DNA from 4 places in the Enterobacter sp. CP102 genome. Region 1 is predicted to be linked to each of the others. Evidence: predicted binding sites of a transcription regulator. Region 1 holds the regulator's gene; each other region holds the start of a gene.
What was found. Region 1 encodes Fur, which represses iron uptake genes when iron is present. Its sites were predicted from a motif close to ATAATAATGAGAACNACTATCAA; they were not measured.

Region 1 (7,682 bases):
GAAAAGGTGACGCTGATCGGGCATTCAATGGGAGGCAAAGCCGTTATGGCACTGACCGCGCTCGCGCCGGAACGCATTAGCGGCCTGGTGGTGATTGACGTTGCCCCGGTGGATTATGACGTGCGTCGCCACGATGAGATCTTTGCCGCTATTAATGCGGTGACCGACTCAGGTGTTTCCACACGCCAGCAGGCCGCGGCCATCATGCGCGAACATCTTAATGAAGAAGGCGTGGTGCAGTTTCTGCTGAAATCCTTTGTCGACGGCCAGTGGCGCTTCAACGTGCCGGTGCTGTGGGATCAATATTCAGAAATCGTCGGCTGGCAGCCGGTTCCGGCCTGGCAACACCCTACCCTCTTTGTGCGCGGTGGTAATTCACCTTATGTCACCGAAGCCTGCCGTGATGAATTGCTCAGGCAGTTCCCCGAAGCACGAGCTCATGTGATCGCCGGTGCCGGGCACTGGGTTCACGCTGAAAAACCGGAAGCCGTGCTTCGCGCTATCCGTCGCTATCTCTCTGATACTGCAAATTGATTAAAAAGTCAGCGACCGGAAGCCTGCGGGCTTCCAGTCGTTGGCGTGCCGATGTGGGTGATGTATGATGGCGCGCTTATCGCCCGGGCAATAGCAGGGCGGCTTGTTTTCCCCCGAAGTCTCAAAATCATGGCCAAAGAACAAACGGACCGCACGACAATAGATCTGTTCGCGAATGAGCGTCGCCCGGGACGACCCAAGACAAATCCGCTTTCGCGCGATGAACAGCTGCGTATTAATAAACGCAACCAGCTTAAACGCGATAAAAATCGTGGGCTTAAGCGTGTCGAACTGAAACTCAACGCCGATGCCGTTGATGCACTCAACGAGCTTGCCAGCGCCCGTGATATCAGCCGCAGCGAGCTGATTGAAGAGATGTTGATCGCGCAACTCGAAAAATTGCACAGCAAGGCATAAGTCAGAAAACTCCCTTTCTCACCTTTTTCATGTAGCACAGAGTGCAGTCCTGCGTGATAGCTGTTTCCGCAGGGTTGTCTGTTCTGCTATTATTGCCCTTATCCGTGGACAAATTGCGCCACCATACCATTAAGTTTCAAGAGGTTATTTTACTCATGGCAATCATCGGCATTTTCTTCGGCAGTGACACCGGCAATACCGAAAATATCGCAAAAAACATTCAAAAACAGCTCGGTAAAGACGTTGCCGATGTGCATGACATTGCCAAGAGCAGCAAAGAAGATCTCGAAGGCTATGACATCCTGCTGCTGGGTATTCCGACCTGGTACTACGGTGAAGCACAGTGCGACTGGGACGATTTCTTCCCGACGCTGGAAGAAGTTGATTTCAACGGTAAGCTGGTTGCACTGTTCGGTTGTGGCGATCAGGAAGACTACGCAGAATACTTCTGTGACGCGCTGGGCACCATCCGCGACATCATTGAACCACGCGGCGCGGCTATCGTGGGTCACTGGCCAACGGCGGGTTACCACTTCGAGGCCTCTAAAGGCCTGGCCGACGACGATCACTTTGTGGGTCTGGCTATTGATGAAGACCGTCAGCCTGAACTGACCGCAGAACGCGTTGAAAAATGGGTTAAGCAGGTCCGCGAAGAACTGAACCTGGACGACATCCTTAACGCCTGATAATGAGCGGCGCAGCTTCGGTTGCGCCCGCTTGACCGGGTCAAACCGATTAAATTAATTGCTACAAACTTTTAACTTTTTCGCTCAGACCTGTACAATATCCCCCTGGCAATACGTGGGTGCTATCGAACAAGTTTGTTGGTGATACCACGTTTTTATAAGCATACTTTGCTTGAGACTTGCAGTTTTCATTTAGACATGGCAGTTCTATAATGATACGCATTATCCCAAGTGCATTCTCTGTCACTTCTTCCTTAGAAGTGAATCGTTTAGCAACAGGACAGATTCCGCATGACTGACAACAATACCGCATTAAAGAAGGCTGGCCTGAAAGTTACGCTTCCTCGGTTAAAAATCCTTGAAGTGCTTCAGGGACCAGACAATCACCATGTCAGTGCGGAAGACCTTTACAAGCGTCTTATCGACATGGGTGAAGAAATTGGGCTGGCGACCGTTTATCGCGTGCTGAACCAGTTTGATGACGCGGGCATTGTTACCCGTCATAACTTCGAAGGCGGTAAATCTGTTTTCGAACTGACCCAGCAGCACCATCACGATCACCTGATCTGCCTCGACTGTGGCAAGGTCATTGAATTTAGTGACGACTCTATCGAAGCGCGCCAGCGTGAAATCGCGGCCCGTCATGGCATCCGTCTGACCAACCACAGCCTGTACCTGTACGGCCACTGTGCGGAAGGCGATTGCCGCGAAAATGATCACGCGCACGACGCGAAGTAAGTACTCTTTTCATACTCTGAGCCAGCCGAAAGGTTGGCTTTTTTTTGCGCCAAAAAGCCCGGTGACGCTGCACTTACCGGGCCTACGGGTTATGACACCTTTGTAGGCCCGGTAAGCGCAGCGCCACCGGGCGTAGTGCAATTCTTATTTATTGTTGTTGCGGATCTCTTTCCAGATCTGATCGCAACGCTTCGCCACTTCCTGATCGTTTCCGGTTTTACGCGCCTGGATACAGGCCTGGTAATCCATCACGCGGACGTTTTCCTGAGTGGCGAACTGCTCATGCGCCTTCTCTTTCTTCAGCACATTAAGCACGCTCTGGCAGGCTTCGATTTTTTCTGGCGAGCCTTCAGCGGTATTAATACAGGCGCTGTAAGCCTCTTTCAGACGTGAGTCCTCTTTTGGTGCCTGAGTCTGCACACAAGCCACCAGCCCCGATGCCAGCATCGCGACGATTATGATTTTTTTCATCATTTTCAGTCTCCATTCCGGCGGGACTTAACCCGCCGGTCTGTTCATCAGAAGATTGTGAACGGGGCAATCACCATGAATTTCACGTCACGTTCATCCTGGAAGATGTTGCCGTAACCGCCCGCGTAACTTGGGATATCGGAGTGGTTGTCGTACTGAGTGAAGTGCAGTTTGAACATCGTGCCTTTCGCGCGACCATCCTGAAGGGTGTAAATCGCATCCAGGCTGTAAGAGGACTCTTTCAGACGATAGTTCGGATCGTAGTACGCGTCTGGTGTGGCCATATCGCCCGGTTTTGCATCCCATGCATAAGCGTACGAAGCCCCCACCGCCCAGCCTGGCAGATTCCAGTTTTTCAGGTCATACATGGCGCCGAAGAAGACAGCCTTTTCGCCATCGGCGTTGAAGTCTGAACGGTTATCCCACCAGATATCCAGACGACCGTTAGAGGACGCGTAGGTTGGGGTCATACGTTGAAGGAAGTAGCCCTGCTGGCCTTCGGCCTTCACCCATGTCCCTTCAAGACGTAAATCGACCTGGCCCACTTTGTAGCCGAAGGTTAACGCCTGTAACCACGCCGTGCCGTCGTAAATATCGTTGACCGTACCGCTGCTGGCTTTGTCGCGCGTACCGTAGAACTGATAGCTGGTGCTTAATGGGCTGCCAGCAATATCAAACTTGTAGCTTGCTTTGGCAAAATACTGGTCGATATAGCCTTCAGCCTGACCAAATGCGGCTTCAAGAACCAGGTCGTTTTTGAAATCGTACTTCGCGCCCAGCGAGTGAAGATAATCAACTTTGGTTTTTTTATCGTTCTGGTAGAACTTATCCATCTCGATATGCCACGGCGCTTTGTACTCGTTGGTCCACATATACGAGAAGCTCAATGCACCTGCATCGCCGTAGTCAAAATTCGCGCCGGCTTCTGCGCCCTGATAAGTACCAGGCATAAAGCTCCAGTGCGGCGCTAACAGCGTTTGTCCGGTTGGCTGAATATAACCTGCACGTGCCCATACCGGGCCATATTTGAATTTCGCAGCGGCCTTATACAGGCTGACTCCGCTTTTATCCCCTGACCAGTCTTCTTTATACGCTTTGTTGCTGGAAGAGAATGCGATTTCGTTCGGGTGGCCGCTGTCGCCATTTTCTGCCATTTCAATTGCGGTGAATGCCGCAATATCCAGGCCGAACATATCGGCGGCATAACCAGACTGGAAATCCAGGTTGGCGTTCCAGGTGGAGTGAGAAAGGTTGGTTTTGTATTTGTCTTCGGTGACGTCTTTACGGTCACGTTCACGCTGCCAGTAATAGATACCGCCCGTGAGAGTAGAATCATCGATGAAACCTGCCGCTTTAGCTTCTGGCGCGACAACCAGGCCCGACATTGCTGTCACACCGGCAATAGCCAGCGCCAGCGCACTACGTTTGCCACTGAACGTACGCATAGATTATTCCTCTTTGACGAATTAAAACGCCTAAAACGGCGAAAATATAAAAGACCAAAAGGTCAGGGGTAGTTAGAAATACCCTCGAATTAACTACCGTCTTTAGGTTATTTTTCGCGACGCGAATTATCAATGCTTTTTAGCAGCCAAAAGTCAGGATTATGACGAAGTGCACATAATTGGTAGTGATTTGTAACATTTCGCGCGAAGCGAGATTTCACGGGGGAAAGCGATTAAATTCAGAGGCTAATAAGAGTGGTTTGCGTTTATTTCCACCGGTTCTGCCTTTCCGTAATTCAACAAACTTTTTTTGAGAAAAATAAGTAGCTGCTCATTGACCTGTCTATTTCTCTATATCACTTTCGCCATGCCGTTAATGGCATGATCATTAAATAAAAAAAACGCCGCAATAAGCGGCGTTTGTTTCTCATTGACCAGGCAAGCGTTATTATTCGCCGACTTTCGCCCAAGTATCACGCAGACCCACAGTACGGTTAAATACTGGTTTTTCTGCGGTGCTGTAACGGCTGTCCAGGCAGAAGTAACCTTCACGCTCAAACTGGTACGCTTTACTGATTTCAGCGTCTTTCAGTGAAGGTTCCGCAAAGCCCTGCTTGATCACCAGAGATTCCTGGTTGATGGTTGCCAGGAAGTCATCCGCCGCACCTGGGTTAGGTACGCTGAACAGACGGTCGTAAAGGCGGATTTCAACCGGCAGCGCGTGTGCTGCGCTCACCCAGTGGATAACGCCTTTCACTTTACGGCCATCAGCCGGATCTTTGCTCAGGGTCTCTGCATCATAGGTACAGAAGATAGTGGTGATATTGCCTTCTGCATCTTTCTCTACGCGTTCAGCTTTGATCACGTAGGCGTTACGCAGACGCACTTCTTTACCCAGCACCAGACGCTTGTACTGCTTGTTGGCTTCTTCGCGGAAGTCAGCACGGTCGATCCAGATATCCGCGCTGAATGGCACGTCACGGCTGCCCATTTCCGGTTTGCTCGGATGGTTAGGCATGGACACCAGCTCGCTTTCACCCTGCGGGTAGTTTTCGATAACCAGTTTAACCGGATCGATAACAGCCATCGCACGTGGCGCGTTTTCGTTCAGATCTTCACGGATGCAGGATTCCAGAGAGGCAATCTCAATGGTGTTATCCTGCTTGGTGACGCCGATACGTTTGCAGAACTCGCGAATGGACGCAGAGGTATAACCACGACGACGCAGGCCAGAGATGGTCGGCATCCGCGGGTCATCCCAGCCTTCAACGTGCTTGTCAGTGACCAGCAGGTTCAGCTTACGCTTGGACATCACGGTGTATTCCAGATTCAGACGAGAGAACTCATACTGACGCGGATGCACAGGAATGGTGATGTTATCCAGCACCCAGTCGTACAGACGACGGTTGTCCTGGAATTCCAGCGTACACAGTGAGTGAGTGATCCCTTCCAGCGCATCGCTGATGCAGTGGGTGAAGTCGTACATCGGGTAGATGCACCACTTGTTGCCCGTCTGATGGTGTTCCGCGAACTTAATGCGGTACAGCACCGGGTCGCGCATCACGATGAACGGTGACGCCATATCGATTTTAGCACGCAGGCAGGCTTTGCCTTCTTCGAAACCACCGGCACGCATTTTTTCAAACAGCGCCAGGTTCTCTTCTACGCTGCGGTCGCGGTATGGGCTGTTTTTACCCGGCGCGGTCAGCGAGCCGCGATATTCACGGATTTCGTCGGCAGAAAGCTCGTCGACGTACGCCAGACCTTTATTGATAAGCTCTACTGCGTAAGCAAACAGCTGATCGAAATAGTCAGAGGAGTAGCAGATATCGCCAGACCAGTTGAAGCCCAGCCATTGCACGTCGTTCTTGATGGACTCAACGTATTCGATGTCTTCTTTTACTGGGTTGGTGTCATCGAAACGCAGGTTGCACTGCCCTTTATAGTCTTGCGCAATGCCAAAGTTCAGGCAGATGGATTTTGCATGACCAATATGCAGGTAGCCGTTCGGCTCCGGCGGAAAACGGGTATGAATTGTGGTGTGCTTACCACTGGCCAGATCTTCATCGATGATCTGACGAATAAAGTTACTCGGGCGGGCTTCAGCCTCACTCATCGTAGGTTCCTCAAAGCGTAAACAACGTATAACGGCATATGATCTTATAAGCAGGGCGCAGTGACAACCCTTTAAAACGTCCAGGACGTAAATAATGGGGGCAAATGCTGCAAAAAAAAGCGGCGGAGGATAACCCCCGCCGCTTAAGGCATGACTCTACTCAGGAGCGATTACTTGCCTTTAATCTCATACAGTGGTGTCTGGCCTGCAACCACCTGACCTTTCGCCTGAAGCACCAGGCCGCTGAAGTCGTCGATGTTGCTGCACACCACCGGGCTTATCATGGAGCGTGCATTGGCGTTCAGGAAGTCCAGATCCATTTCCAGAATCGGCTGGCCTGCGACCACTTCTGCACCCTCTTCCACCAGGCGGGTAAAGCCTTTACCGTTCAGCGCGACGGTATCGATGCCCATGTGGACGACGATTTCCGCGCCTTTTTCGGTTTCAAGGCAGAACGCATGGTTGGTGTTGAAGATTTTCACAATCGTACCGGCTGCCGGAGATACCACGGTTTTTTCCGTTGGTGTCACCGCCACACCGTCACCGACAGCTTTGCTGGCGAAGGCTTCATCAGGAACCTGCTCAATGGCAACCACTTCACCGGTCACTGGGGAAACCAGTGCAGCAATGGTGGTTGCGTTTGGTACAGCCTGAGGTTTTGCCGCCGCTGGCGCCGCTGCTGCTGGAGCAGAGGTTGCTGCCGCTGCCGCTACCGGCCCGGTGGTTTTCATGGCGTTAGCAATTTTTTCTGCCACGAAGCCAACGATAATCTGCACGCTGGTTTTGTTCAGACGGATAACACCGGATGCACCCAGGCGTTTTGCCAGCGCTTCGTTCACCAGGGAAGAGTCTTTTACGTTCAGACGCAGACGGGTGATGCACGCATCGATACCGGTCAGGTTGTCAGAGCCACCGACAGCAGCGATGTACTGACGCGCCAGACCTGCAACGTCCTGGTCTTTATCCGCGCTCACATTCACGTCCTGACCATCCGCTTCGCTACCGGCAACAGCCAGTTCACGACCCGGGGTCATCAGGTTGAATTTGGTGATAGTGAAACGGAACACCACGTAGTAGATAGCGAAGAACACCAGACCTTGTGGGATCAACATCCACCAGTGGGTCGCCAGCGGATTACGGGAAGAAAGCACCATATCCACCAGACCCGCACTGAAGCCGAAACCGGCAATCCACTGCATACTTGCGGCGATGAACACGGAGATACCGGTCAGCACGGCGTGGATCACATACAGTACTGGTGCCACGAACATGAAG
Region 2 (7,682 bases), 1.8 Mb from region 1:
ATCGACGCCGGTAAAACCACTACTACCGAACGTATTCTGTTCTACACCGGTGTAAACCATAAAATCGGTGAAGTTCATGACGGCGCAGCCACCATGGACTGGATGGAACAGGAGCAGGAGCGTGGTATTACTATCACCTCCGCAGCGACTACTGCATTCTGGTCAGGTATGGCTAAGCAGTACGAACCGCATCGCGTAAACATCATCGACACCCCGGGCCACGTTGACTTCACCATCGAAGTAGAACGTTCCATGCGTGTTCTTGACGGCGCGGTAATGGTTTATTGCGCAGTTGGTGGTGTTCAGCCACAGTCTGAAACCGTATGGCGTCAGGCGAACAAATATAAAGTTCCACGCATCGCGTTCGTTAACAAAATGGACCGTATGGGTGCTAACTTCCTGAAAGTTGTTGGTCAGATCAAAACCCGTCTGGGCGCGAACCCTGTTCCGCTGCAGCTGGCAATTGGTGCTGAAGAAGGCTTCACCGGCGTTATCGACCTGGTGAAAATGAAAGCCATCAACTGGAACGATGCAGATCAGGGTGTTACCTTCGAATACGAAGATATCCCAGCTGAGATGCAGGACCTGGCTGACGAATGGCACCAGAACCTGATCGAATCCGCAGCTGAAGCTTCTGAAGAGCTGATGGAGAAATACCTGGGTGGTGAAGAACTGACTGAAGAAGAGATCAAAAAAGCTCTGCGTCAGCGCGTTCTGAACAACGAAATCATCCTGGTAACCTGTGGTTCTGCGTTCAAGAACAAAGGTGTTCAGGCGATGCTGGATGCGGTAGTTGACTACCTGCCATCCCCGGTTGACGTTCCTGCGATCAACGGTATCCTGGACGACGGTAAAGACACTCCGGCTGAGCGTCACGCAAGTGATGACGAGCCGTTTGCTGCACTGGCGTTCAAAATCGCTACCGACCCATTCGTGGGTAACCTGACCTTCTTCCGCGTGTACTCTGGTGTGGTTAACTCCGGTGACACCATCCTGAACTCCGTGAAAGCGGCACGTGAGCGTTTCGGTCGTATCGTACAGATGCACGCGAACAAACGTGAAGAGATCAAAGAAGTTCGTGCGGGCGACATCGCAGCAGCTATCGGTCTGAAAGACGTGACCACTGGTGACACCCTGTGTAACCCAGATCACCCGATCATTCTGGAGCGTATGGAATTCCCAGAGCCGGTAATCTCCATCGCTGTTGAGCCAAAAACCAAAGCTGACCAGGAAAAAATGGGTCTGGCTCTGGGCCGTCTGGCGAAAGAAGATCCATCATTCCGCGTATGGACTGATGAAGAATCTAACCAGACCATCATCGCTGGTATGGGTGAACTTCACCTCGACATCATCGTTGACCGTATGAAGCGTGAATTCAACGTTGAAGCTAACGTTGGTAAACCTCAGGTAGCTTACCGTGAAGCGATTCGCGCTAAAGTTACTGATGTTGAAGGTAAACACGCTAAGCAGTCCGGTGGTCGTGGTCAGTACGGTCACGTTGTGATCGACATGTACCCACTGGAGCCGGGCTCTAACCCTAAAGGTTACGAGTTCATCAACGACATCAAAGGTGGTGTAATTCCTGGCGAATACATCCCTGCCGTTGATAAAGGCATCCAGGAGCAGCTGAAGTCTGGTCCTCTGGCTGGCTACCCTGTTGTTGACATGGGTGTTCGTCTGCACTTCGGTTCTTACCATGACGTTGACTCCTCTGAGCTGGCGTTTAAACTGGCTGCTTCTATCGCCTTTAAAGAAGGCTTTAAGAAAGCAAAACCAGTTCTGCTTGAGCCAATCATGAAGGTTGAAGTAGAAACTCCTGAAGAGAACACCGGTGACGTTATCGGTGACTTGAGCCGTCGTCGCGGTATGCTGCGTGGTCAGGAATCTGAAGTAACTGGCGTTAAGATCCACGCTGAAGTTCCGCTGTCTGAAATGTTCGGATATGCAACTCAGCTGCGTTCTCTGACCAAAGGTCGTGCATCATACACCATGGAATTCCTGAAGTATGATGACGCTCCTAACAACGTTGCTCAGGCCGTTATTGAAGCCCGTGGTAAGTAATCCACAGGATTAAAACCTAAGTCCCGTGCTCTCTCCGAAGGGGAGAGCACTATAGTAAGGAATATAGCCGTGTCTAAAGAAAAATTTGAACGTACAAAACCGCACGTTAACGTTGGTACTATCGGCCACGTTGACCATGGTAAAACTACCCTGACCGCTGCAATCACTACCGTTCTGGCTAAAACCTACGGTGGTTCTGCTCGCGCATTCGACCAGATCGATAACGCACCAGAAGAAAAAGCTCGTGGTATCACCATCAACACTTCCCACGTTGAATACGACACCCCGACTCGCCACTACGCACACGTAGACTGCCCAGGCCACGCCGACTATGTTAAAAACATGATCACCGGTGCTGCGCAGATGGACGGCGCGATCCTGGTAGTTGCTGCGACTGACGGCCCAATGCCTCAGACTCGTGAGCACATCCTGCTGGGTCGTCAGGTAGGCGTTCCTTTCATCATCGTGTTCCTGAACAAATGCGACATGGTTGATGACGAAGAGCTGCTGGAACTGGTAGAAATGGAAGTTCGTGAACTTCTGTCTCAGTACGATTTCCCAGGCGACGACACCCCAATCGTTCGTGGTTCAGCTCTGAAAGCGCTGGAAGGCGAAGCAGAGTGGGAAGCGAAAATCATCGAACTGGCTGGCTTCCTGGATTCTTACATCCCAGAACCAGAGCGTGCGATTGACAAGCCATTCCTGCTGCCAATCGAAGACGTATTCTCCATCTCCGGTCGTGGTACCGTTGTTACCGGTCGTGTAGAGCGCGGTATCATCAAAGTTGGTGAAGAAGTTGAAATCGTTGGTATCAAAGAGACTGCGAAGTCTACCTGTACTGGCGTTGAAATGTTCCGCAAACTGCTGGACGAAGGCCGTGCTGGTGAGAACGTTGGTGTTCTGCTGCGTGGTATCAAACGTGAAGAAATCGAACGTGGTCAGGTTCTGGCGAAGCCAGGTTCAATCAAGCCACACACCAAGTTCGAATCTGAAGTGTACATTCTGTCCAAAGACGAAGGCGGCCGTCATACTCCGTTCTTCAAAGGCTACCGTCCACAGTTCTACTTCCGTACAACTGACGTGACCGGTACCATCGAACTGCCAGAAGGCGTAGAGATGGTAATGCCAGGCGACAACATCAAGATGGTTGTGACTCTGATCCACCCAATCGCGATGGACGACGGTCTGCGTTTCGCAATCCGTGAAGGCGGCCGTACCGTTGGCGCGGGCGTTGTTGCTAAAGTTCTGGGCTAATTAATTATCCCTGAATAAAAAAAGGACGCTTCGGCGTCCTTTTTTATTGTCTTCATTTTCCTTGTCACAAATTTTCGCATTTTTTGTTCGCTCCCGTCCCGCATCTCCGCGTTTGTGCTATTGTAATCATAACTATTCTCACTTACACTTTGCGCATAATTTGAACGGGAGTATTTATGTACGTTTGTTTATGTAATGGTGTGAGTGACAAAAAAATACGTCAGGCCGTTCGCCAGTTCCACCCTCAATCTTTCCAGCAGTTGCGCAAATTTGTTCCAGTTGGAAATCAATGTGGTAAGTGTGTGCGCGCAGCTCGCGAAATCATGCAGGATGAGCTTATGCAGATCCCGGAGTATAAAGAGATCGCTTAAGGCCCAATCTTTTTTTTGACATCCCTGTAGCCCCATCTACGCTTCAATAAGTGGAAGCGGAGGGACTATATAATGAAAGGTGATGTTAAAATCATAAGTTATCTCAATAAATTATTGGGAAATGAGCTTGTCGCAATCAACCAGTATTTTCTCCATGCGAGAATGTTTAAAAACTGGGGCTTAAAACGTCTTAATGATGTTGAATATCATGAATCCATCGATGAGATGAAACACGCCGATAAGTATATTGAGCGTATTCTTTTTCTCGAAGGTATCCCCAATCTTCAGGATCTTGGCAAACTGGGCATCGGTGAAGATGTTGAGGAGATGCTGCGTTCCGATCTGGCACTTGAGCTTGATGGCGCCAAAGACCTTCGTGAAGCCATCGCCTACGCAGACAGCGTCCATGACTATGTTAGCCGCGATATGATGATCCAGATTCTGGCAGATGAAGAAGGCCACATTGACTGGCTGGAAACCGAACTGGATCTTATCGATAAACTCGGTATCCAGAACTATCTCCAGTCCCAGATTAAAGTGGAAGATTGATTACACTTTGCCAGCCATAGCATAAACCCGCTGCCGCCAGAAATGGCCCGAAAGGCAGTGGGTTTTTCAATACCGGATTATCCGGGTAACGACAAAACTGGATACCAAGATACAGAAGCGCGGTGAGTGCCGCCGTTAATGCAAGGCCAGGCAAAACACACCACCCGTACCAGGCTCCAAGCGCAGCAAGATATTTCACATCCCCATATCCCATTCCTTCGCGCTTACTCGCCAGTCGATATCCCCAGTAGATAGCCGCAAACCCCGCGTAACCTGCTATTGCCCCAATTACCGCGTTGGGTAGGAAACCAGGATTAACGCAAAGATGAAAAACAAGACCGCTCCACAAAAGCGGGCAGAGATATTTGTCCGGTAAAATCCCGGCAAGGATATCGCTGCGAACCAGTAGCACCGTCAGAACAAGATAGATAATCAGAAAGGGGAGAGTGGTTAGCATGTCGATACCTCAGAGAGTGTTTCCGGGCATCCTCTACGCAACGCCAGCCAGTGGCAAATAGCAAACTTTAGAGCTGCGCACCTGTTTCAGGGAAAATGAGTTAACCGGGTTACATTTCATACCACACTGCGGCCCGACACGCAGTGTGGCCCCAGGCGCTTAATTACTAAACTACACTTGCGTCTGGCTCAGATTTACGTATAATGCGCGGGCTTGTCGTAATTGACGGCTGGTTCAATCTGAACCGGGGTAACTCATTTTGTTACTCAACAATGCTCCCAATTGGGGGGCTACGTAAGAACGGTTACACTCTCCCATCAATCGTAATGGGTTTGAGGAGTAATCATTTTCGTTTATAAAATAATTGGAGCTCTGGTCTCATGCAGAACCAAAGAATCCGTATCCGCCTGAAAGCGTTTGATCATCGTCTGATCGATCAATCAACCGCGGAAATCGTCGAGACTGCTAAGCGCACTGGTGCGCAAGTCCGTGGTCCGATCCCGCTGCCGACCCGCAAAGAGCGCTTTACCGTTCTGATCTCCCCGCACGTCAACAAAGACGCGCGTGATCAGTACGAAATCCGCACTCACAAGCGTCTGGTTGACATCGTTGAGCCAACTGAGAAAACCGTTGATGCTCTGATGCGTCTGGATCTGGCTGCCGGTGTAGACGTGCAGATCAGCCTGGGTTAATCAGGTCATCGAGCGATTGAGAGGTTGATACAATGATTGGTTTAGTCGGTAAAAAAGTGGGTATGACCCGCATCTTCACTGAAGATGGCGTTTCAATCCCAGTAACCGTAATCGAAGTTGAAGCAAACCGCGTTACTCAGGTTAAAGATCTGGCTAACGATGGCTACCGCGCTATTCAGGTTACCACTGGTGCTAAAAAAGCTAACCGTGTAACCAAACCAGAAGCGGGTCACTTCGCTAAAGCTGGCGTTGAAGCTGGCCGTGGTCTGTGGGAATTCCGTCTTGCTGAAGGCGAAGAGTTCACCGTAGGTCAGGACATTAGCGTTGAGCTGTTTGCTGACGTTAAAAAAGTTGACGTAACCGGTACCTCTAAAGGTAAAGGTTTTGCTGGTACCGTTAAGCGCTGGAACTTCCGTACCCAGGACGCTACTCACGGTAACTCCTTGTCTCACCGCGTTCCGGGTTCTATCGGTCAGAACCAGACTCCGGGCAAAGTGTTCAAAGGCAAGAAAATGGCAGGTCAGCTGGGTAACGAACGTGTAACCGTTCAGAGCCTGGACGTAGTACGTGTTGACGCTGAGCGCAACCTGCTGCTGGTTAAAGGTGCAGTTCCGGGTGCAACCGGTAGCGACCTGATCGTTAAACCAGCTGTGAAGGCGTAAGGGGATAGCAATGGAATTAGTATTGAAAGACGCGCAGAGCGCGCTGACTGTTTCCGAAACTACCTTCGGTCGTGATTTCAACGAAGCGCTGGTTCACCAGGTTGTTGTTGCTTATGCAGCTGGTGCTCGTCAGGGTACTCGTGCTCAGAAGACTCGTGCTGAAGTAACTGGTTCTGGCAAAAAGCCATGGCGCCAGAAAGGTACCGGCCGTGCGCGTTCAGGTTCTATCAAGAGCCCGATCTGGCGTTCAGGTGGCGTGACCTTCGCTGCGCGTCCACAGGACCACAGTCAAAAAGTTAACAAAAAGATGTACCGCGGCGCGCTGAAAAGCATCCTGTCCGAACTGGTACGTCAGGATCGTCTGATCGTTGTCGAATCATTCTCTGTTGAAGCGCCTAAAACTAAGCTGCTGGCACAGAAACTGAAAGACATGGCTCTGGAAGATGTGCTGATCATCACCGGTGAGCTGGACGAGAACCTGTTCCTGGCCGCACGTAACCTGCACAAGGTTGACGTACGTGATGCGACTGGTATCGACCCGGTTAGCCTGATCGCCTTCGACAAAGTCGTAATGACTGCTGATGCTGTTAAGCAAGTTGAGGAGATGCTGGCATGATTCGTGAAGAACGTCTGCTGAAGGTGCTGCGTGCACCGCACGTTTCTGAAAAAGCGTCTACTGCGATGGAAAAAACTAACACCATCGTTCTCAAAGTTGCTAAAGACGCGACCAAAGCAGAGATCAAAGCTGCTGTGCAGAAACTGTTTGAAGTCGAAGTCGAAGTCGTTAACACCCTGGTAGTTAAAGGGAAAGTTAAACGTCACGGACAGCGTATCGGTCGTCGTAGCGACTGGAAAAAAGCTTACGTCACCCTGAAAGAAGGCCAGAATCTGGACTTCGTTGGCGGCGCTGAGTAAGTCGGAGGAGTAATACAATGGCAGTTGTTAAATGTAAACCGACATCTCCGGGTCGTCGCCACGTAGTTAAAGTGGTTAACCCTGAGCTGCACAAGGGCAAACCTTTTGCTCCGTTGCTGGAAAAAAACAGCAAATCCGGTGGTCGTAACAACAATGGCCGTATCACCACTCGTCACATCGGTGGTGGCCACAAGCAGGCTTATCGTATTGTTGACTTCAAACGCAACAAAGACGGTATCCCAGCAGTTGTTGAACGTCTTGAGTACGATCCGAACCGTTCCGCGAACATCGCGCTGGTTCTGTACAAAGACGGCGAACGCCGTTACATCCTGGCCCCTAAAGGCCTGAAAGCTGGCGACCAGATTCAGTCTGGCGTTGATGCTGCAATCAAAGCAGGCAACACCCTGCCGATGCGCAATATCCCGGTTGGTTCTACCGTTCATAACGTAGAAATGAAACCAGGTAAAGGCGGTCAGCTGGCACGTTCCGCTGGTACTTACGTTCAGATCGTTGCTCGTGACGGTGCTTATGTCACCCTGCGTCTGCGTTCTGGTGAAATGCGTAAAGTCGAAGCAGACTGCCGCGCTACTCTGGGCGAAGTTGGCAATGCTGAGCATATGCTGCGCGTTCTGGGTAAAGCAGGTGCTGCACGCTGGCGTGGTGTTCGTCCTACCGTTCGCGGTACTGCGATGAACCCAGTCGATCACCCACATGGTGGTGG
Region 3 (7,682 bases), 2.1 Mb from region 1:
CTGAGCCTGACGGGCTTCAGCGCAATGAGCCAGGCAGAAAACCTGTTACAGGTGTATCAGCAGGCACGTCTGGGTAACCCTGACCTGCGTAAGTCAGCGGCCGACCGTGATGCTGCGTTTGAAAAAATTAACGAAGCGCGTAGCCCGCTGCTGCCACAACTGGGCTTGGGTGCAGATTACACCTACAGCAACGGTTTCCGCGATTCTAACGGCGTTAACTCCAATGCGACCAGCGCATCACTGCAGTTAACGCAAACCCTGTTTGATATGTCCAAATGGCGTGCGCTGACCTTGCAGGAAAAAAGCGCGGGCATCCAGGACGTAACCTATCAGACCGATCAGCAGACGCTGATCCTGAATACCGCAACCGCGTACTTCAACGTGCTGAGCGCGATCGATTCGCTCTCCTACACCGAAGCGCAGAAACAGGCGATTTATCGTCAGTTAGACCAAACCACCCAGCGTTTCAATGTGGGCCTGGTTGCGATTACTGACGTGCAGAACGCCCGTTCACAATACGACAGCGTACTGGCAAACGAAGTGACCGCGCGTAACAACCTGGATAACGCACTGGAATCGCTGCGTCAGGTCACCGGTAACTACTACCCTGAACTGGCCTCGCTGAACGTGGACCATTTCAAAACGGACAAACCACAGACGGTAAATGCGCTGCTGAAAGAAGCAGAAAACCGCAACCTGACCTTGCTTCAGGCGCGTCTGAGCCAGGATCTGGCGCGTGAACAGATTCGTCAGGCACAGGATGGTCATCTGCCAACCCTGAGTCTGAGCGCGTCGACTGGCGTGTCTGACACTACCTACAGCGGTTCTAAAACTAACTCCACTCAGTATGACGACAGCAATATCGGCCAGAACAAAGTCGGCCTGAGCTTCTCTCTGCCGCTGTATCAGGGCGGGATGGTGAACTCGCAGGTGAAACAAGCGCAGTACAACTTTGTGGGTGCCAGCGAGCAGCTGGAAAGCGCACACCGCAACGTTGTTCAGACCGTGCGTTCCTCCTTCAACAACGTCAACGCCTCTATCAGCAGCATCAACGCCTATAAACAAGCCGTTGTTTCTGCACAAAGCTCCCTGGATGCGATGGAAGCAGGCTACTCGGTGGGGACTCGTACCATCGTTGACGTGTTAGACGCGACCACCACGCTGTATAACGCAAAGCAACAGCTCTCCAGCGCACGTTACACTTACCTGATTAACCAGCTGAACATCAAATCAGCACTGGGTACGTTGAATGAGCAGGATCTGCAAGGGTTGAACGCTGCACTCGGCAAACCGGTTTCTACATCACCAGATAGCGTTGCGCCAGAAAATCCACAGCAGGTTGCCGCGGTGGATAACTTCAACGCTGAAGGCAGCGCGCCTGCTGCACAGCCAGCGGCAGCACGTACCAACACCGGCAGCAATCCGTTCCGTAACTAAGCATTACCCGATGGCGCTTCGCTTATCGGGCCTACATAATCGTAGGCCGGGTAAGCGCAGCGCCACCCGGCGCAAAATCACATCCGAACGTAAGTCAACGTAAAGATCTCCCTGTTTCCGCCCCTCTTAGCTTCATTTTCGACCACTCATCCTCTATCCTGAGCCTTATTTACTTCGTTCTACCACTGGGTCCTGGAAGACAAAAATGAAACGGACAAAATCGATTAATCACGCATCGTTCCGCAAAAGCTGGAACGCGCGCCATCTCACTCCTGTCGCGCTGGCGATCACCGCCGTCTTTATGCTGGCGGGCTGTGAGAAAACCGACGAAACGGTATCGCTGTATCAGAACGCGGACGACTGTTCAGCCGCCACCGGCAAAGCCGCAGAATGTACCACTGCGTACAACACGGCACTGAAAGAAGCAGAGCGTACTGCACCGAAATATGCCTCACGCGCTGACTGCGTCGCTGAATTTGGCGAAGGCCAGTGCCAGCAGGCGCCAGCTCAGGCGGGCACGGCTCCTGAAAACCAGGCGCAGGCGCAATCCAGCGGCAGTTTCTGGATGCCGCTGATGGCCGGTTACATGATGGGTCGTCTGATGGGCGGCGGTGCTGGCTACCAGCAGCAGCCGCTGTTTAGCTCGAAAAACCCGGCAAGCCCGGCCTACGGTCAGTACACCGATGCCAGCGGTAAAGGTTACGGTGCTGCACAGCCTGGCCGTACAATGACCGTGCCGAAAACCGCGATGGCGCCAAAACCTGCGACCACCAGCACCATTACCCGCGGCGGTTTTGGTGAGTCTGTTGCAAAACAAACCTCCATGCAGCGTAGCGCAACGGGTTCTTCCACCCGCTCAATGGGCGGCTGATCATGGAACGAGTCAGTATCAACGAGCGCCCGGACTGGCGCGAAAAAGCGACCGAATACGGCTTTAATTTTCACACCATGTACGGCGAGCCGTACTGGTGTGAAGACGCCTATTACAAGCTCACCCTCGCCCAGGTAGAGAAACTGGAAGAGGTAACCGCTGAGCTGCACCAGATGTGCCTGAAAGTGGTTGATAAAGTCATCGACAGCGACGAGCTGATGGCTAAATTCCGCATTCCAAAACACACCTGGAGCTTCGTTCGCCAGTCATGGAAAACCAGCCAGCCATCGCTTTACTCGCGCCTCGACCTGGCATGGGACGGCGTGGGTGAGCCTAAGCTTTTAGAAAACAACGCCGACACGCCAACCTCTCTGTATGAAGCGGCGTTCTTCCAGTGGATTTGGCTTGAAGACCAGGTGAACGCCGGAAACCTGCCGGAAGGCAGTGACCAGTTCAACAGCCTTCAGGAAAAGCTGATTGAGCGCTTTGGCGAACTGCGTGAACAGCATGGCTTTAACCTGCTGCATCTCGCCTGCTGTCGCGATACAGAAGAAGATCGTGGCACAGTGCAGTACTTACAGGACTGCGCAGCCGAAGCCGAAGTGGCGACCGAGTTCCTTTATATTGAAGATATCGGTCTGGGTGAAAAGGGTCAGTTCACGGATATGCAGGATCAGGTGATCAGTAACCTGTTCAAGCTCTATCCGTGGGAATACATGCTGCGCGAGATGTTCTCGACCAAACTGGAAGATGCTGGCGTGCGCTGGCTGGAGCCTGCCTGGAAGAGCATTATCTCTAACAAAGCGCTGCTGCCGATGCTGTGGGAGATGTTCCCGAACCACCCTAATCTGCTCCCTGCATACTTCGCTGAAGATGATTTCCCGCCGATGGATAAATACGTCGTGAAGCCTATCTTCTCTCGCGAAGGAGCCAACGTGTCCATTATCGAAAACGGCAAAACGCTGGAAGCGGTTGAAGGGCCTTACGGCGAAGAAGGGATGATCGTCCAGCAGTTTTATCAACTGCCGAAGTTTGGCGACAGCTATACGCTGATTGGCAGCTGGCTCATCAACGATCAGCCTGCCGGGATCGGCATCCGCGAAGATCGCGCGCTGATCACTCAGGATCTGTCACGGTTCTATCCGCATATCTTCGTCGAATAAGGCTTGCCCGGTGGCGCTACGCTTACCGGGCCTACGCGCGACATGTAGGCCGGGTAAGGCTAAACCGCCACCCGGCATGTTTTTAACCGATCTGCACCGACAACATACTCAAACTCCCCATCTCAATACCATCAACCGGGATCGTAATCGGCTCCTGGCCGTCCCACGCGCCTAAGACATACAGCAGCGGCAGGAAGTGATCCGGCGTTGGGTTAGAGAGTGAACCGCCCTCGTGTTCCAGATAGTTCACCAGAGGGTGCTGCTCAACCGGACCTTGCCAGGTCAGATTCGCTTTTACAAAATCGTTGAATGATGTTGCCCACGGGTACGGCGTATTCTCTCCGTGCCAGCGTGCCGTACGCAGGTTGTGCACCACGTTACCGCTCGCCACCAGCATAATGCCTTCATCACGCAGTGATGCAAGCTTACGACCTATCTCCAGATGCCAGGCCGCAGGTTTAGTGCTGTCGATACTCAGCTGTACCATCGGGATATCGGCATCCGGATACATTTTGATGAGCACACCCCATGAGCCGTGGTCAAAGCCCCAGGCTTCTTTATCCAGCGCGACCGGAACAGGTGCCAGCAGATCCACCAGCTGCTGTGCCAGCGCAGGCGAGCCAGGTGCCGGATAATGCGTGTCATATAATGCCTGCGGGAATCCACCAAAATCATGGATAGTTTTTGGCGCTTCCATCGCAGTCACGCCTGTGCCACGGGTAAACCAGTGCGCGGAAACCACCACAATTGCTTTCGGGCGTGGCAACGTCTCTCCCAGATGACGCCAGGCGCGGGTATAGACGTTATCTTCCAGAACGTTCATTGGGCTGCCGTGGCCTAAAAACAGTGCTGGCATACGAGAAGAAGTCATGGTGATATCCTTACAGAAGGTGTCAATTTGATGATTCTACATTACGCGTAATCTGGTAAAGATGAACGCAGATAAGCGTGAAGATCATCATCAGGAAATTTGAATGTAAGGAATGTGTAAAGCAGAGTCTCTGCTCTCGCTTTGCCACAAATGAATCATTAATATTAATGAGAATCATTATCATAAGGAGCAGTGCATGTCAGTCCCGTTGATCCTGACAATACTTGCAGGTGCCGCGACGTTTATCGGTGCAATTCTTGGCGTGCTGGGTCAGAAGCCCTCTAACCGCGTGCTGGCGTTCTCACTGGGTTTTGCCGCCGGCATTATGCTGCTTATCTCTCTGATGGAGATGCTTCCTGCTGCGCTTGGCACAGAAGGCATGTCTCCGGTGCTGGGCTACGGCATGTTTGTGTTTGGCCTGCTGGGTTACTTTGCGCTCGACCGTATGTTACCCCACGCGCATCCTCAGGATCTTATGCAGAAAAACGTGGCACCGATGCCGCGCAACATTAAGCGCACCGCAGTTTTACTGACGCTGGGCATCAGCCTGCATAACTTCCCCGAGGGCGTTGCCACCTACGTGACCGCCAGCAATAACCTGGAGTTGGGTTTTGGCATTGCGCTTGCCGTGGCGTTGCACAATATTCCTGAAGGACTGGCCGTTGCCGGGCCGGTTTATGCTGCTACGGGCTCAAAACGCACCGCTGTCTTCTGGGCGGGCATTTCCGGGATGGCCGAAATCCTCGGAGGTGTGCTGGCATGGCTAATTCTCGGGAGTCTGGTTTCACCTGTCGTGATGGCGGCCATTATGGCGGCTGTAGCCGGGATTATGGTTGCGCTTTCGGTAGATGAGCTTATGCCGCTGGCGAAAGAGATCGATCCTGACAATAACCCCAGCTACGGTGTGCTGTGCGGGATGTCTGTGATGGGTCTTAGCCTGGTCGTGTTACAAACGGCTGGAATTGGCTGACTTTACGTCCGGGCGCTTAATCTAAAAGCGCCCGTTATATTATCTATATCATAGATATATCACTTAAATGCATGAAACAACCCACTCATTTACTTCATAAATCAATTTTCAATATAAAAAAGCGATGTTTGCACATCATAATTAAATTCTTATTTGATATATACCAATTAAAAGACCCAAAAAACACACCCTCTTATAATTACAGTGAATGAATTTAATTTTCATAACACACACTTTAATTAAAACTAAAATGCATTACTCCATTTCCCCTGTTAGATTTCCTCCCGTAATGAGCTGTAAATAATCTTGTCTGAGCGAGTATTACATCCGTGAGTTATTGAACAGCGCATTCTATTTTCAATTGTTTATAAAGGATTATATTAATGCGTAATAAAAAAGTGTTAGCACTCATCACCACCGCACTTATGTCCGGCTCTGCATTTAACGCCTTCGCTGACGATAGCCAGGGTTCAGGTAAAATCACATTTACTGGCGAAGTTATTAGTGCGCCATGTTCAATTGCTCCGGATGACGTAGACCAGACTATTGAGTTAGGTGATGTTGCTGACAGCGTACTGAACAGCGGTAAAAACTCCCTTCCCGTTGATGTGAATATTCACTTGCAGGACTGCATCCTGACCACAACCAGTGGGCAAACAACCACAACGGTTGATAAAGTGAAAGTCACCTTTACCTCTTCTGCAACCGATACCACCGATACCAGCCTGCTGAAAAACACCCTTGATGGCAACATCGGCGGCGCTACCGGCGTAGGTGTCCGTTTGCTGGATAGCGGAAACAATAAAGTCACCTTAGGTACACCGAAAGAAGTCAGTTTCCCAACGACTAACGCCTATCAGGAGCTGAACTTCAAAGCACGTATGGAGCCCGTATCCGGAAGCACTGCTACCCCGGGTAATGTTCAGGCACAGGCAAACTATGTGCTGGATTACAAGTAATAGCTTCTAATCATTTTTTTATTCCTGCCGGTGGTCGTCCACCGGCATTACGAGAACGCTTTATCAAATGAATGGTTTTATGCGCAAACATTCCGGCTTTGGCCTCAATAAACTATCCCTTTTAATAAAACGCTCTCTGCATACAACACTCTGTACAGCAGTATTATCTTTTCCAGCTATCGCAGTGGAATTCAACACCGATATGATTGATGCAGAAGATCGTAATAATATTGATATCTCCCAGTTCGAAAAAAAAGGGCATATCACGCCAGGAAAGTATCTGGTCCGTATTCAGGTGAATAAAAACACCCTGCCGCAAGCCATGACAATGGAGTGGTTTGCAACAGAAAATGAAAGCGGCTCGCAATTGTGCTTAACACAGAGCCAGCTTGAAGAATTTGGGCTCAGTAGTGAATTCATTAATACCCTTCATAATCTGAATAATACCGGTTGTCTGGATCTCAGTAGCAATCCTGAACTCACTTACTCGCTGAATAAAGCGACCATGGTGTTGTCTATCGTCGTGCCTCAGGCCTGGATGAAATATCAGGCAGCCAACTGGACACCACCCGAATATTGGGATGAAGGTATCGGGGGCGCACTACTGGATTACAACATCTATGCCAGCCAGTACGATCCTGACGGCGGGGATTCCAGCCAAAATATCAGCTCTTATGGTACGGCAGGCTTTAACCTCGGCGCATGGCGTTTACGTTCGGATTACCAGTACAACCAAAACTTCATCAATGGCCACTCCGTTGGCACCGACAGCAGCCTGGCAAGGACCTATCTCTATCGCCCAATTCCGTCTCTGGCATCAAAGTTCACGGTTGGGCAATACGATCTGAGTTCTGACATTTTCGATACGTTCCATTTTACCGGCGCATCCATAGAAAGTGATGAAAGTATGCTACCACCCGATCTGCAAGGCTATGCCCCGCAAATCACGGGTATTGCCCAGACGAATGCTAAAGTGACCGTTTCACAGTCAGGACGTGTGCTCTATCAAACAACGGTGGCCCCGGGTCCTTTCACCATATCCGATCTTGGCGATACGTTTCAGGGACAGCTGGACGTAGTCGTTGAAGAAGAAGATGGACGCAAAAGTACCTTCCAGGTTGGAGCGGCATCTATTCCTTTCCTGACCCGAAAAGGTCAGGTGCGATACAAATCCTCCATTGGCAAACCGACCACAACGGGGAATAACAGCGTTAACAACCCGCTGTTCTGGACCGGTGAAGCATCCTGGGGATGGCTCAGCAGTGTTTCACTCTACGGTGGCACAATGCTCACAGCCGACGATTACCAGGCCCTCACAACAGGCGTGGGTTTTAACCTGAACAGTTTTGGCTCTCTGTCGTTCGACATCACGGGTGCGGAAGCAAATTTGCGCCAGAAGAAAGACGAAAAG
Region 4 (7,682 bases), 1.4 Mb from region 1:
AATGCCTGAGCGGCCATAGATATTCGCCATGCCGAGCTGTTCGATAGCCTGCATCATTACGCCATCGGTACGACTGTCGCGATACGAAACGGGCAGGCCAACGCGCTCGCTGTTCTTGCCAATCAGCACATAATCCACGCCCCAGGTATCAATGCCGATGCTATCGATACGGATCCCGTCATCGCAGACTTTCGTCAGCCCGATGCGGATCTCGGCTTCCAGGCCATCAATATCCCAGGTGTCAAAACCATCCTGCTTTTGCAGGCAGTTAACAAAGCGGTGCATTTCACGAAGCGAAAGTGTGCGCTGGGTACAGTCATATGTGGCCAGCATTACGCGGCCGCTGGATGCGCCTAAATCGACTGCCACACAATGGCGAAATGTCATGTTCGGGTCCCTCTTTAAGTCATTGGGGATGAGTGTAAGAAAGGGAAGAAAAAGTCACCTTCTCGTTACTGACAGGCGAAAACCGGGGCTGGCAAGAAAGCAAAGATGAACGTGAGGGAGTTCACAGTTTCCAGTAATGGCGGGCTTTGCAGGCAATGTGACGCTTGCCGCATTTCCTGATCTTTCCATCTGTTTCTTGAAAAACGGACAGCTTTTGCGAGGTTTGCTGCCGAAAATTTAAGGTGAGTCTGAAGAGCCTTAATTACTATTTTGAGAACATTTCTCATCGGTGGGGGCTGCTATGACCGTACTACACAGCGTGGATTTTTTTCCTTCGGGAGGTTCGCCTGTCGCGATTGAACCACGGCTCCCACAGGCTGCATTTCCGGAGCATTATCATGATTTCCATGAAATTGTGATTGTTGAACACGGTACGGGGATCCACGTGTTTAACGGCCAGCCGTACACCATCAGCGGCGGTACGGTGTGCTTTGTGCGCGACCACGACAGGCACTTGTATGAACATACGGACAACCTGTGTCTGACTAATGTCCTCTACCGTTCCCCGGATGCGTTCCAGTTTCTTTCGGGGCTTAACCAGCTGCTACCGCAGGAGAAGGACGGGCATTATCCTTCGCACTGGCGGGTAAATCAGGCCACGCTGCAACAGGTGCGCCAGCTGGTTAATCAGATGGAAAAAAGTGAAGACGGGCAGGAGACGCATGTCATCGCCACCCGCGAGCTGCTGTTTATGCAGTTACTGGTACTGCTGCGTCGCAGTAGCCTGGTGGAAGGGCTGGAAAATAACGATGCGCGGCTGAATCAACTGATGGCCTGGCTGGAAGACCACTTTGCCGAGGATATCAGCTGGGAAACGCTGGCAGATGATTTCTCGTTATCGCTGCGCACCCTGCATCGCCAGCTCAAACATCACACCGGGCTCACGCCGCAGCGCTACCTCAACCGCCTGCGCCTGATCAAAGCGCGCCACCTGCTGCGCCATACTGACGAAAGCGTCACGGATATCGCTTATCGCTGCGGTTTTGGCGACAGTAACCATTTTTCGACCCTGTTTCGCCGGGAATTTAACTGGTCACCGCGCGATATTCGCCAGGGTAAGGACGCATCACTTCAGTAACGCGAGGGCAGTCACCCTTTTCTTGCCGCAAAAAAGCTAATAATGTCAGGTTATTCGCCGTTGAGGTTGTGGTGTGGCTGCTCAGTTAATCCTTCGCAAAAATGATTTTTTTGCCTCCGCCGGCCAGTCCGTTGCGGTGGCCGATCGCTATCCGCAAAACGTTTTTGCCGAACACACGCACGAGTTTTGCGAGCTGGTGCTGGTGTGGCGGGGAAATGGCTTACACGTGCTCAACGACCGGCCCTATCGCATTACGCGCGGCGACCTGTTTTATATCCGCGCTGAAGACAAACATTCCTACGCCTCAGTAAACGATCTGGTGTTGCAGAACGTGATTTACTGCCCTGACAGGCTCAAGCTCAACGTCGACTGGGCCGCGCATATTCCCGGGTTTAACGATGCCAGCAGCACACCGCACTGGCGTTTAAGCAGCAACGGTATGACCCAGGTGCGTCAGGTGATCTCCCTGCTGGAACAGGAGAGCCAGAAGGCCGACCCGCTTGCCCACCCGATGGCGGAACTGCTTTTCGCCCAGCTGGTTATGACACTCAAACGCTATCGCTATGCCACCGATAACCCTTCTGCGAGTGAACAGGAAGCGCTGCTGGACAAGCTCATTACCACCCTCGCCGGCAGCCTCAACAAGAGCTTTGTGCTGGAGAAATTCTGCGAGCAGGAGCAGTGCAGCGAGCGCGCGTTGCGCCAGCAGTTTCGCACTCAGACGGGAATGACGGTGAACCACTATCTGCGCCAGCTGCGCATCTGCCATGCTCAGTATCTGCTGCAACACACGGAGCTGATGGTCAGCGAAGTGGCGATGCGCTGTGGTTTTGAGGACAGTAACTACTTTTCGGTGGTGTTTAATCGCGAGGTGGGGATGACGCCGGTTCAGTGGCGTCATCGCAGTCGAAAGGCGGCGTAATCAGTTCGCCATGCCGAGGCCAACAATGTTGGCGGCGATAATAATCACCACGCAGCCCAGGCTCAGAACGCCCACCGGACGACGCCCGGCATTGTTCCACTCCTTCAGGATCAAACCCACCAGCCCGCCGCATAGCACGTAGAAGCTCATGTGCAGCATCCAGCTCATGTAGTCATACTGCGCCGGAATACTGGCGTGACCCCAGGCGTAGAAGAAGAACTGCAAGTACCACATCAGGCCGCCGAGAGCAGAAAGCAGCACGTTGGTGATGATCAACGGTTTTGCCAGCGAGAAGTCAGCTTTTACCGACAGATTCTTCACTTTTGCCAGACGAATGAAGCAGAAGCCCAGATTCACCAGCGCGCCACCGCCCATGATCACCACGTAGCTTGGCAGCGCAACGTACAGCGGGTCTACGCCCAGCGCGGCAGCGGCGTCATGCATCGGTTTGGCGGCGTTCATCGCAAAGGACATGCCTGCGGAGAAAATGCCGCACATCACCGCCAGCACCAGACCTTTCTTCAGGTTGAAGTCTTCGGCCTTAATGCCCATTTTGCGCTCTTTGAGCTGGCCTGCGCGGGTCACGATAGCCACACCAATCACCGCCACCAGCACGCCAAGCAGCGTCATCTGCCCGCCCTGGGTGTGGATCAGCACATCGAAATTACCGTTGAGGATCGGCGTCATCAGCGTACCGACAATCAACGTAATACCGATGGCAATCCCAATGCCCATCGACATGCCGAGGTAGCGCATGGTCAGGCCATAGTTGATGTTACCGATACCCCACATCGCACCGAACAGAAACACCGGTAGCAGCGTGGAGGCGTTAAAAGAAGAGTAGTAAGCCCAGAAATCGGGCAACAACATGGCGCTAATGGTCCAGGGCAGGATAAGCCAGGAGACGGTACCCCCAACGGACCACATGGTTTCCCACGACCAGTGTTTAACCTTTTTAAACGGGGCATAGAAACAGGCCGCACTGGCTGCGCCTATCAGATGCCAGAAAATACCCATCGTAATCGCATGATTCATTTTTACATCCTCATCGTTTTTATATGTCGGAGGCTTCCCGCCGACTTGATGAGTGTAAAAATTAGGCGGATTAGGAACCTTCAGAAGGTTGCCGCAATTTGGTTTTAAATGGCAATTAACGCGTTAACCGCGTGAGCAGACTCACAATTTCGGGATTGTTGCGAAAGGTGAATAACCTTATAAAAACTACGGCATTGATAATCATTTTCAATATCATTTAATTAACTATAATGAACCAACTGCTTACGCGGCATTAACAGCTGTGCCGCCCGACACTAATGGAGAGGATTATGAGTTATACACTGCCATCCCTGCCGTATGCCTACGACGCACTGGAACCGCATTTCGACAAGCAGACGATGGAAATCCATCACACTAAACATCACCAGACTTATGTGAACAACGCGAACGCAGCGCTGGAAAGCCTGCCAGAGTTCGCAAACCTGTCTGCTGAAGAGCTGATCACCAAACTTGACCAGCTGCCAGCTGACAAGAAAACCGTTCTGCGTAACAACGCAGGTGGTCACGCTAACCACAGCCTGTTCTGGAAAGGCCTGAAAACCGGTACTACCCTGCAGGGCGACCTGAAAGCGGCTATCGAGCGCGATTTCGGCTCTGTAGACAACTTCAAAGCTGAGTTTGAAAAAGCTGCTGCTACCCGTTTCGGCTCTGGCTGGGCGTGGCTGGTACTGAAAGGCGACAAACTGGCTGTTGTCTCTACCGCAAACCAGGACTCCCCGCTGATGGGTGAAGCAATTTCTGGCGCATCTGGCTTCCCAATCGTGGGCCTGGACGTGTGGGAACACGCTTACTACCTGAAATTCCAGAACCGTCGCCCTGACTACATCAAAGCATTCTGGGATGTGGTTAACTGGGACGAAGCAGCAGCGCGTTTCGCCGCTAAAAAATAAGGTTGCATTGACGCCTGTGAGAAGCGAGTCTGATGACTCGCTTTTTTTGTATCTGCGTAATGGAGGCAGCAATGCATTACCCGGTGAATGTGTTTACAGGCAAGGTCAGGGAGTATGACGGCAGCCGCCCGAGCGCCATCGCTAAAATTCAGGTTGACGGCGAACTGACGCTAACCGACCTCGGGCTGGCGGGCGACGAGCAGGCCGAAAAGAAAATCCACGGCGGGCCTGAGCGCGCGCTGTGCCACTATCCGCGCGAACACTATCAGCACTGGATTGCTGAGTTCCCCGAACAGGCCGATCTGTTTGTTGCACCGGCGTTTGGCGAGAACCTCTCGACCGAAGGGCTGACCGAGAACAACGTCTTTATCGGTGATATTTTCCGCTGGGGTGATGCCCTGATTCAGGTGACGCAACCGCGCTCACCGTGCTTCAAACTGAATTACCATTTCGGCATCAGCGATATGTCGGCCCGGCTGCAAACGGCGGGCAAAACCGGCTGGCTGTACCGCGTGGTGCTGGCAGGGCAGGTTTCTGCCGACGCGCCGCTGGAGCTGGCGTCACGCCTGAGTGATGTCTCGGTATACGACGCCTGTGCGATTGCCTGGCATATGCCGTTTGACGATGAACAGTATCATCGCCTGCTGTCGGCGGCGGGGTTATCGACCAGCTGGACCAGAACGATGCAGAAGCGCCGCATTAGCGGTGAGATCGAGGATAATTCGCGGAGATTGTGGGGTAAATAACCCACGGAAGAATGTAGGCCGGGTAAGGCGAAGCCGCCACCCGGCACAAACTGCTACGAACGCTTATACAGCGGCAACCACAGCGTTAACCGCAACCCACCCAGCGGGCTGTCGTCGGCTTTCACCCAACCGCGGTGCTGCTGCATGGCGGTTTCAACAATCGCCAGACCCAGCCCGGTACCGCCAGATTCACGGTCACGCGCCTCGTCGGTACGGTAGAACGGACGGAAAATCTGCTCGCGATCTTCCGGGCTTACGCCTGGACCATCGTCGTCGACAATGACGGTGATCCCGTCTTTATCCACCGAGAACGCCACCTCAATCTTCGTATGCGAGTAGCGCAGGGCGTTACGCACAATATTCTCCAGCGCGCTTTCCAGCGTGTTGGGGTTACCGTACAGCGGCCATGGCCCCGGCGGGAAGTTGACGGTAAAGGATTTGCCCATCTGTTCTGCTTCGAATGCGGCATTGTCTAACACCTCATGCCACAGATGATTGGCTTTCACCGTTTCGCTGACCAGCGCGTTTTTCTGCTGATTGCGCGACATCACCAGCAGGTCGTTGATCATGCTGTCCAGACGATGCGCTTCCGTTTCGATACGTTCCAGCTCTTTGCTTTCACCGCTGCGGCGACGCAGCAGCGCGGTGCCAAGCTGGAGTCGCGTGAGCGGAGTGCGAAGCTCGTGCGAGATATCCGAGAGCAGCCGTTGCTGCGCCGTCATCATGCGCTCCAGCGCGCTCACCATCTGGTTAAAACTGGCGCCTGCGGCAAGGAACTCCTGCGGCCCGGATTCCAGCTCAGGGTGCTGCCTCAGGTTACCCTGCGCCACTTCGTCGGCGGCATTTTTCAGTTTACGCGCCGGTTTTGCCAGGCTCCACGCCAGCCAGAGCAGCAGCGGTGAACTGACCAGCATCGTGACAATCAGCAGCAGCAGCGGACGGTCAAACAGCAGGTTGATAAAGTCAGACTGGGAGTTGCTCGCAGGGCGAATCAGATAGAGCTGGTAGTTATCTTCCCCATCCCGCACGGAGAAGGGGCCAACCATTTCTACCCGACCATATTTTTTCTTCTGAGGGTGATCGGCGTTATCCGCCTGGCCGATGAAGTTGCGGATAATCTGCATTTCATTGCGATCGGCACCAATGACGCGGCCTTCGCTGGTGACCAGCAACAGGCGTTGTCCGGGCGGTGCCCATTTGTCGATAGCGCGAAACAGCCTGCGCCACCACATTAAATCGTTCGGCGGATCGTTTGCCAGCTCGGCTTCTACGTGCTGCTCGATCATCACGCCCTGACGTTGCTCACTGTCGAGAAGCTCCGTCATCTGGCGTGAGTCGAGTTTTGGCAACATCAATACGAGCATTAAAACCAGTGCCAGCGTCAGCCAGAAGATGGCGAAGATGCGGGCGGTTAAGCTACCTATCATGAAGCGGAAACCATCAGATAACCGCGACCACGCAGGGTTTTAAACCATGGGTGACCATCTTTGCGTTCCGGCAGTTTACGACGCAGGTTAGAGATATGCATATCGATAGCACGGTCAAACGGCGTCAGGCGCTTGCCCAGCACTTCCTGGCTTAAATGTTCACGCGATACCACCTGGCCCAGATGCTGTGCCAGCAGATACAGCAGGGTGAACTCGGTGCCGGTCAGTTCCAGCGTTTCGCCGTCGAAGCTCGCTTCCTGGCGGCCCGGGTTCAGGCTCAGGGAGTCCACTTCCAGCGTCGGTGAGCTGTTATCGGTATTCTGCTGCTGCTCGCTCCAGTGGGAACGACGCAGGATAGCGCGAATACGGGCAACCAGTTCACGGTCGTTGAACGGTTTCGGTAAATAGTCATCCGCGCCCAGCTCAAGGCCGAGTACACGGTCAAGTTCACTGCCGCGCGCGGTCAGCATAATGACGGGGGTCTGGTGTGTCTGGCGAAGCTCTTTCAACGTATCAATGCCGTTTTTCTTCGGCATCATGACGTCGAGCAAAAGTAAATCGATGCTGTCGTCAAGGAGACTCAGCGCCTGCTCGCCATCATGGGCAACCAGAACGTTGAAACCTTCCATGTCGAGCAACTCCTTTAAAAGGGATGTGAGCTCTCGGTCATCATCAACTAACAGGATTTTATTCATTGTTTAAATACCTCCGAGGCAGAAATTACGACATCAAGGCTATCTAATCCATGACTTTACGTTGTTTTACACCCCCTGACGCATGTTTGCAGCCTGAATCGTAGACTGTCTCTCGTTGAATCGCGACACGAAAGATTTTGGGAGCAAGTGATGCGCAAAGTTACCGCTGCCGTCATGGCCTCAACGCTGGCGTTCAGTGCGTTTAGCCAGGCTGCCGTAGCTATTATCGGCGACAACGGACTCTCTGGAGAGAGTGAAGCGCAGCACAGCGGCCAAAGCCATATGTTTGACGGCATAAGTTTAACCGAACATCAGCGTCAACAGATGCGAGATCTGATGCAGAGGGCAAGACAAGACCAGCCCCCTGTTAATGTTAGCGAAATGGAGACAATGCATAGCCTTGTCACTGCAGAAAATTTTG

Region 2: a site for Fur is predicted at 3,435-3,457, ahead of bfd (bacterioferritin-associated ferredoxin). Genes of this name have one in related genera too.
Region 3: a site for Fur is predicted at 4,504-4,526, ahead of zupT (zinc transporter ZupT). Genes of this name have one in related genera too.
Region 4: a site for Fur is predicted at 3,677-3,699, ahead of sodA (superoxide dismutase [Mn]). Genes of this name have one in related genera too.

What each region holds. Positions count from the first base shown of each region.
Region 1 is NZ_CP104014.1:1,319,993-1,327,674, reverse strand. It holds gene ybfF (esterase) at 1-534, shown strand, start outside; gene ybfE (LexA regulated protein) at 664-951, shown strand; gene fldA (flavodoxin FldA) at 1,107-1,637, shown strand; gene N1249_RS06200 (ryhB-regulated fur leader peptide) at 1,850-1,936, shown strand; gene fur (ferric iron uptake transcriptional regulator) at 1,929-2,375, shown strand; gene chiQ (ChiQ/YbfN family lipoprotein) at 2,520-2,846, opposite strand; gene chiP (chitoporin ChiP) at 2,894-4,291, opposite strand; gene glnS (glutamine--tRNA ligase) at 4,740-6,407, opposite strand; gene nagE (N-acetylglucosamine-specific PTS transporter subunit IIBC) at 6,578-7,682, opposite strand, start outside.
Region 2 is NZ_CP104014.1:4,322,196-4,329,877, reverse strand. It holds gene fusA (elongation factor G) at 1-2,061, shown strand, start outside; gene tuf (elongation factor Tu) at 2,131-3,315, shown strand; gene bfd (bacterioferritin-associated ferredoxin) at 3,492-3,686, shown strand; gene bfr (bacterioferritin) at 3,759-4,235, shown strand; gene N1249_RS20480 (A24 family peptidase) at 4,219-4,692, opposite strand; gene rpsJ (30S ribosomal protein S10) at 5,073-5,384, shown strand; gene rplC (50S ribosomal protein L3) at 5,417-6,046, shown strand; gene rplD (50S ribosomal protein L4) at 6,057-6,662, shown strand; gene rplW (50S ribosomal protein L23) at 6,659-6,961, shown strand; gene rplB (50S ribosomal protein L2) at 6,979-7,682, shown strand, end outside.
Region 3 is NZ_CP104014.1:4,048,075-4,055,756, forward strand. It holds gene tolC (outer membrane channel protein TolC) at 1-1,437, shown strand, start outside; gene N1249_RS19080 (DUF1190 family protein) at 1,643-2,308, shown strand; gene N1249_RS19085 (glutathionylspermidine synthase family protein) at 2,311-3,471, shown strand; gene ygiD (4,5-DOPA dioxygenase extradiol) at 3,554-4,342, opposite strand; gene zupT (zinc transporter ZupT) at 4,539-5,312, shown strand; gene N1249_RS19100 (fimbrial-like protein) at 5,696-6,271, shown strand; gene N1249_RS19105 (fimbria/pilus outer membrane usher protein) at 6,351-7,682, shown strand, end outside.
Region 4 is NZ_CP104014.1:4,676,599-4,684,280, reverse strand. It holds gene rhaB (rhamnulokinase) at 1-387, opposite strand, end outside; gene rhaS (HTH-type transcriptional activator RhaS) at 689-1,525, shown strand; gene rhaR (HTH-type transcriptional activator RhaR) at 1,599-2,447, shown strand; gene rhaT (L-rhamnose/proton symporter RhaT) at 2,448-3,482, opposite strand; gene sodA (superoxide dismutase [Mn]) at 3,773-4,393, shown strand; gene yiiM (6-hydroxyaminopurine reductase) at 4,465-5,139, shown strand; gene cpxA (envelope stress sensor histidine kinase CpxA) at 5,193-6,566, opposite strand; gene cpxR (envelope stress response regulator transcription factor CpxR) at 6,563-7,261, opposite strand; gene cpxP (cell-envelope stress modulator CpxP) at 7,412-7,682, shown strand, end outside.